2 linked regions of the Paraflavitalea devenefica genome follow. The protein of the gene in region 1 interacts with the protein of each later gene in a pairwise test. Links are inferred from orthologs where the notes say so. Each region holds a gene or a part of one and is shown on either strand. Other genes may lie near its edges. The genes, in order: recJ and HB364_RS30000.

The links.
Region 2: the proteins of recJ (region 1) and HB364_RS30000 interact in binary tests that used the Escherichia coli proteins (3 or more experiments, as listed by UniProt). The link is inferred for Paraflavitalea devenefica from one-to-one orthologs.

Annotation. Positions count from the first base shown.
Region 1 is NZ_JAARML010000003.1:35,882-39,088, reverse strand. The notes cover bases 298-3,169. They hold recJ (single-stranded-DNA-specific exonuclease RecJ), read left to right. Parts: upstream 298-816; coding sequence 817-2,523; downstream 2,524-3,169. Other genes in these bases: HB364_RS18595 (TlpA disulfide reductase family protein), read left to right, coding at 2,617-3,169; HB364_RS18605 (polyprenyl synthetase family protein), read left to right, coding at 298-801. Outside these bases: more of HB364_RS18605, read left to right, coding at 1-297; more of HB364_RS18595, read left to right, coding at 3,170-3,207. UniProt on the Escherichia coli protein: Single-stranded-DNA-specific exonuclease.
Region 2 is NZ_JAARML010000007.1:276,027-279,343, forward strand. The notes cover bases 62-3,043. They hold HB364_RS30000 (type IA DNA topoisomerase), read right to left. Parts: upstream 2,630-3,043; coding sequence 494-2,629; downstream 62-493. Other genes in these bases: HB364_RS29995 (DUF4153 domain-containing protein), read right to left, coding at 62-138; HB364_RS30005 (MFS transporter), read left to right, coding at 2,955-3,043. In the rest of the region: more of HB364_RS29995, read right to left, coding at 1-61; more of HB364_RS30005, read left to right, coding at 3,044-3,317.

The sequences.
Region 1 (3,207 bases):
AAGCTATGCGGGCCTGTAACAGCCTCTTCCTATCGCGCTGCATCCCTGGTAGAACTACTCCATACTGCCTCCCTGATCCATGATGATGTGGTAGATGAATCCCTGGAACGCCGGGGCTTTTTTTCGACCTATGCCCTCTGGAAATCCAAGATCTCTGTACTCGTAGGCGACTATCTCCTGGCCAAAGGCATGCTCTTATCCCTGGATCATAATGATTTCCGGATCCTGCAGATCATGTCCGATGCGGTACGGAAAATGAGTGAAGGAGAACTGCTGCAACTGGAAAAATCCCGTTCCCTGAACCTGAAAGAGGACGTCTATTTTGAGATCATCACCGGCAAAACAGCTTCTCTGCTGGCCTCTGCCTGTGCTGCCGGCGCCTTTTCCACTACCCATGATGAAAGTCTGACAGAAAAGATGCGTCTTTTTGGCGAAAAAGTAGGGATTGCTTTCCAGATCAAAGACGATTTGTTCGACTATGGCAACGACTCCATCGGAAAACCTACCGGCAATGATATCAAGGAAAAGAAACTCACCTTACCATTAATATATACCCTTAACAATTCTGATGCCACTACCCGCCGCGGGCTGATTTACATTATAAAAAATCACAATAAGGATGTGGCTAAAGTACAGGAAGTCATTGATACGGTAAAGCATGCCGGGGGTATTGAGTACACTGAACAAAAGATGTTTGCCTATCGTGACGAGGCATTGAGTATCTTACAGGAATTTGATAACCCGGAGGTACAAAAGGGCCTGGAAGAACTTGTGCGGTTTACAACAGACCGAAAGTTTTAACGCCCAAAAACTATCATGCAGAAACGATGGAACATACTGGCGGCTGATGAGAAAAAGGTCAACGAGTTATACGAATCCCTTAAAATACATCCTGCTCTCTGTAAAATACTGGTACAACGCGGTATTGATAATTATACCAGTGCCAAGCAATACTTCCGCCCCCAGCTTTCCGATCTTCATGATCCCTGGCTCATGAAGGATATGGAAAAAGCGGTTGCCCGGATCCTCACGGCCTTTGACCGGCACGAGAAAATACTTGTCTTTGGAGACTATGATGTGGATGGGATCACCTCTGTATCCTGCCTGTTCAGCTTCCTGAAAAAACATTATAACCCTGAGAAACTGGATTTTTATATCCCCCACCGCTACCGGGAAGGGTATGGCATCTCCCAACAGGGCATTGATTTCGCGGTAGATAATGGATTTACCCTCATTGTTTCCTTAGACTGTGGCATCAAATCCGTTGACCTCATCGGTTATGCCAGGGAACGGGGAATTGATTTTGTGGTTTGCGATCACCATACACCAGATACCATTCTTCCCCCGGCAGTGGCTATCCTCAATCCCAAACAACCGGATTGCCCCTACCCTTATAAAGAGCTTTGCGGCTGCGGCGTAGGCTTTAAACTGATCACCGCCCTGGCACAACGCCTGAATCTTCCCGCTGCAGAAGCGGAAGAATACCTGGACCTGGTGGCCACAGCTATTGCAGCCGATATAGTGCCCATCAATGGCGAAAACCGCACGATGGCCTTCTTTGGATTGAAGAAAGCCAATGAAACGCCCAACTATGGCATCAGCGCCCTGAAACAACTGAGCAAGCTGGAATCGGCCCTGTTTATCAATAGCCTCATCTTTATGATCGCGCCCCGGGTGAATGCCGCCGGACGTATGGATGACGCCCGTAAGGCCGTACAAATGTTCATTGCCAATAGCTTCGAAGAGGCCCATCAATACGGCGAAATGCTGCATTCCGATAATACAACCCGGAAAGAGGCCGATAAAAATATTACCGACGAAGCCCTGGCGCTTATTGAAGGCAACCTTGAATTCCTGGAACGTAAGTCTACCGTAATTTACCAGCCCCACTGGCATAAAGGTGTGGTAGGTATTGTAGCTTCCCGCCTCATTGATCATTATTACCGGCCAACCATCGTATTAACGCAATCCGGTGAATATGTAGCAGGGTCCGCGCGCAGCGTGGCAGGTTTTAATGTATACGAGGCCATTCACCAGTGCAAAGACCTACTGCTGGGATATGGTGGCCACTTTTATGCCGCCGGCATGACGCTGGAACCCGGCAATGTAGATGCTTTTCGCACCCGCTTTGAAGAAGTGGTAGCAGCTACCATCACGCCCGATCTGCTGATTCCCGAAATCATTATTGACGGAGAAATACCCTTTAAAGACCTGAAACCCGCTTTCTACAATATCATCTGCCAGATGGAGCCTTTCGGGCCTGACAACCTGAAGCCGGTATGGGTAACCCGGAAAGTGATGAACAGCGGCTACTCAAGAGTCGTGAAAGACAACCACATCAAGTTCTCCCTGCGGCAGGAAAACATCCTGTTCAACGGGATCGGCTTCAATATGGCCCGCAAATTTCACCTGCTGCAGGAACAGAAACCCATTGACATCGTTTTCACCCTTGATGAAAACGTATGGAATGAGGAAAAACATTTGCAGCTAAAAGTGATTGACTTCATGTTATCCGAGGCATAATCCTGCGCCGGATTCACAGCTATCCCTGCCATATTCTCAGTGATGTACATCGCTACCTGCCGCTTAACAGACATTAGCAGCAAATTATTGATTATGTCACTACCCAAATGCTTTATCGCTTTTCTCCTGACCACTCATTTAATGACAATCCATGCGCAGGCACAAGCCCGGTTCCGGTTATCGGGTACAGCCCCTGCTTCCTTCGAAGGGAAGATGATCTATATAGCTACTATAGACTATTCCGACCTCAAACAGAATTTCAAAGATTCCACCCGCATCGAACAGGGCCGGTTTGTGTTTACCGGCCGGCTGCCACAAACCGCTTTGCTGGCCACGCTGCATGTTCCCAGACCTGGCTTTGGCATACATCAGTTCTTTCTTGAAAACAGGGATATAACCGTAACTATACATGCTACCGGCGCCCGTAACACACTGGATAGTTGCACATTCAGCAATGCCCCGGTAAACGAACAATTCCTGTTGCTGAAAAAGAAACAAAAACCTGTAGACAACCTTATCGTTGGTCAATACCAGAAAATGGACACGACCATGGCCAAAGCAGATGAAGCGGGAAAACAAAAAATGAACGATGAATTAAACGCCCTGCATAGGAAAAACAAACAGGTAACGGTGGAGTTCATCAAAGAAAATCCTGCCAGCTACCTGTCCCTGTACCAGTTGTGC
Region 2 (3,317 bases), on another replicon or contig:
CCAAAAGCTGGCGAAGGTGCTGTCCTTAAGCTCCGGGTACAACACATTAAATGACCGCTTAAAACCTGATTTATCTTCCCTGTACAGTCTTTCCAACTGTGCAGGATTATCAAGGTTGGATAATATTTGATCTCTCATAACCATTATAATAAATTGATTAATACTTGTTTTGTTAGACCGTAAGCAATACCGGCTGACTCTCTCCTAAAAGAGCTTTGCATTTCAAAGTGGAGGGACAAAAAAAATTGACATTCCGTCAAAGCCAATCCAGACACAAAAGCCCCCCAGTAAGGTATAAATAGCCGCCCTGCCTGCTGTCAACCTCTCCTCTTGTTCATCCTATAATGCTGCCTTTCCTTCACCCTAAAAGTACTTTGCATTTCAAAGTTAATACATAAATACCAGCTTTGCAAGCATCAGCCCGATAAATTATATGCGGTAATTATCTTATTTTATTGGTGTAAGGGTATTTCTGTAGCTATAAATACGCGGATCACGGCTCTATTTCCAGCTCAAAAGCGGTAGTCAGTTTCAGCTTGCCTTCGGTCTCACTTGCTGCTCCTGTAAGTTTCCATCCCTTCATCTTACCGGTTTTCCCTTTGGTGAGCAGGTCGGCGATCTGTTTGTCAGACAGCTTCTTGCCAAAGACTTCAAACGGCACTTTAAAACCACAGACTTTGAAATTGGCGCATCCGTAAGCCGTATTGCCTTTCTTCAGCAGATGCGCTTTGCATTTAGGGCATTGCAGCTCTTCTATCACGATTGTCTTTTTCGGCTCCCTGGGCTTGGGTTCTCTTTTAGGCTTTTCTTCGGGCTCTTTCTCTTGCTTCGCCGGTTGATCAGGTGCAACAGCTATCACTTTATAAGTAGCGGTCTTTACTTCTGTAGTAAGGTCTACAACCATCTGGATCAGTTCCTGTTTGAACGTATCCATGGCATATTCTCCTTTTTCAATGAGGCGTAACTTACGTTCCCAGATACCTGTCAGTTCAGGGCTTTTCAGTAATTCCGTCTGGATCGTATCGATCAGGTCGATGCCGGTTTGGGTAGCATAAATATTCTTCTTGCGTTTCTCTATATACTTCCGGCGGAAGAGGGTCTCAATAATATTCGCGCGGGTAGAGGGACGGCCAATACCATTATCTTTCAGCAGTTCTCGCATTTCCTCATCTTCCACCTGCTTGCCGGCTGTTTCCATCGCCCGTAACAAGGTCGCTTCAGTGAAAGCCTTGGGCGGTGTGGTTTTCCCCTGGTGTATCCTGGGCGTATGCGGGCCGCTCTCCCCTGCCACGAATACCGGCAGGACCTTTTCTTCTTCCTCGCCCTCTTTTTTAGGAGTTACATCATTGGCGTATACTTCCTTCCAGCCGGGCTCCAGGATCTGTTTTCCGGTGACTTTAAAAGGCACCTGCCCTACCTTGCCCAGCACCGTAGTATTGGATATCTTACACTCCGGGTAAAAAGCCGCGATGAAACGCCTGGCTACCAGATCATAAATACGCTTCTCCTCTTGTGGCAGGTTGGATGGATACACGCCTGTGGGAATAATGGCATGGTGATCGGAAACCTTCTTGTCATCGAACACCGTCTTCAACTTGGGAATAGGATTGGCAAGAATGGGGGCTGTCAGCGCAGCATAGGGCGTAAGGTCCTGCATGATGCCCTCAATTTTGGGATGCAGGTCTTCTGAGAGATAAGTAGTATCTACCCTGGGGTAGGTGACCAGCTTTTTTTCATACAGGTTCTGGATATATTTCAGTGTGTCATCCGCAGAATAGGCATACTTCTTATTGGCTTCCACCTGTAATGCCGTGAGGTCAAACAGGCGGGGATTGCCCTCCTTCCCTTCCTTTTTTTCAAAGGAGGTGATCTCAAAAGGATGTTCCTGCAGGTAGGCCAATCCTTTTTGCGCCCTGTCCAATACCTTGATGCGGTCAATGGTAGCGGTGAATTCCGTTTCCCGGTATACTGTTTTCAATTCCCAGTACTCTTCCGACTGAAAGGCATTGATCTCTTTCTGCCGGGCTACGATCATAGCTAAGGTGGGAGTCTGTACCCTGCCTATAGACAGCACCGTTTTGCCTTGGGCGAATTTCTTGGTGAATAACCGGGTGGCATTCATGCCCAGCAGCCAATCGCCAATAGCCCGGGCGCTGCCGGCGGCATAGAGGTTGTCGTATTGCGCAGCATCCTTCAATTTCCGGAAGCCCTCGCGGATAGCTTCTTCAGTAAGGGAAGATATCCATAGTCTTTTAACGGGCGCCGTGCATTGCGCTTTGAGCAATACCCAACGCTGGATCAACTCCCCTTCCTGGCCGGCATCCCCGCAATTGATGACTTCCTCGCATTGCTGCACCAGTTGTTCTATAACTTTGAATTGCTTTTGTACCCCATCGTTGTTGATGAGTTTGATGCCAAAACTGGGAGGGATCATGGGCAGGTCTTCCAGTCGCCAAAACTTCCATTGGTCTGTATAGTCATGCGGTTCCTTCAGGGTACAGAAATGCCCAAAGGTCCAGGTAACCTGGTACCCGTTGCCTTCGAGGTATCCGTCCTTGCGTTCTTTGGCGCCGATAATCTGTGCAATATCCCTGGCCACGCTTGGCTTCTCTGCAATGCAAACCTTCATAATCGTTCAAAGAGCGCAAAGGTCGTACTTTTTTCGGGAGGATGAATATACAGGGTGATGCCTGGTCCAGTAAATGCAGCGCTTGTCATTCTATCAATTTGTTAAAAAATCCGGGAGCCTTTAAAACATATCGATACATTTCGATGTTTCTATGTAAGTTTGCAGTAAATATGCGCAGAGCTGGTCTTCTGCAACGCTGCCAACGCATCCTGTTACCAACGATTCCATTGCCTTTTTGACAAATGCAAAACGATAGTCCCTGCTTTTAAAGCACATTATCGGGGTGCTTTATTGGGTTAATCGAAACATTCAGCTATTCGTATTTATGAAAAGATCAATCTACATCATGGCGCTGGGCGCCTTCGGGATCATTACTACTGAATTTGGCGTAATCGGTATACTGCCTGCAATAGCCAGGGAATTCAATATTTCCATTGATACGGCGGGATGGCTGTTGAGTGGCTTTGCGCTTACCATTGCTTTGACTGGCCCCTTCACCACCCTGCTGACTGCAAAGATCAATCGTAAAGTGATCATGTGCCTGGTGTTGGCCATTTTTGTATTGTCGAACCTGCTTTCCGCATTATCGTCCAGCTTTGCCATGCTGATGATCGCCCGCATTTTACCGGCTTTCCTGCACCCCGTATTCTGGGCCGTGGCCACGGTGGCTGCCTCCAAACAGGTGGAA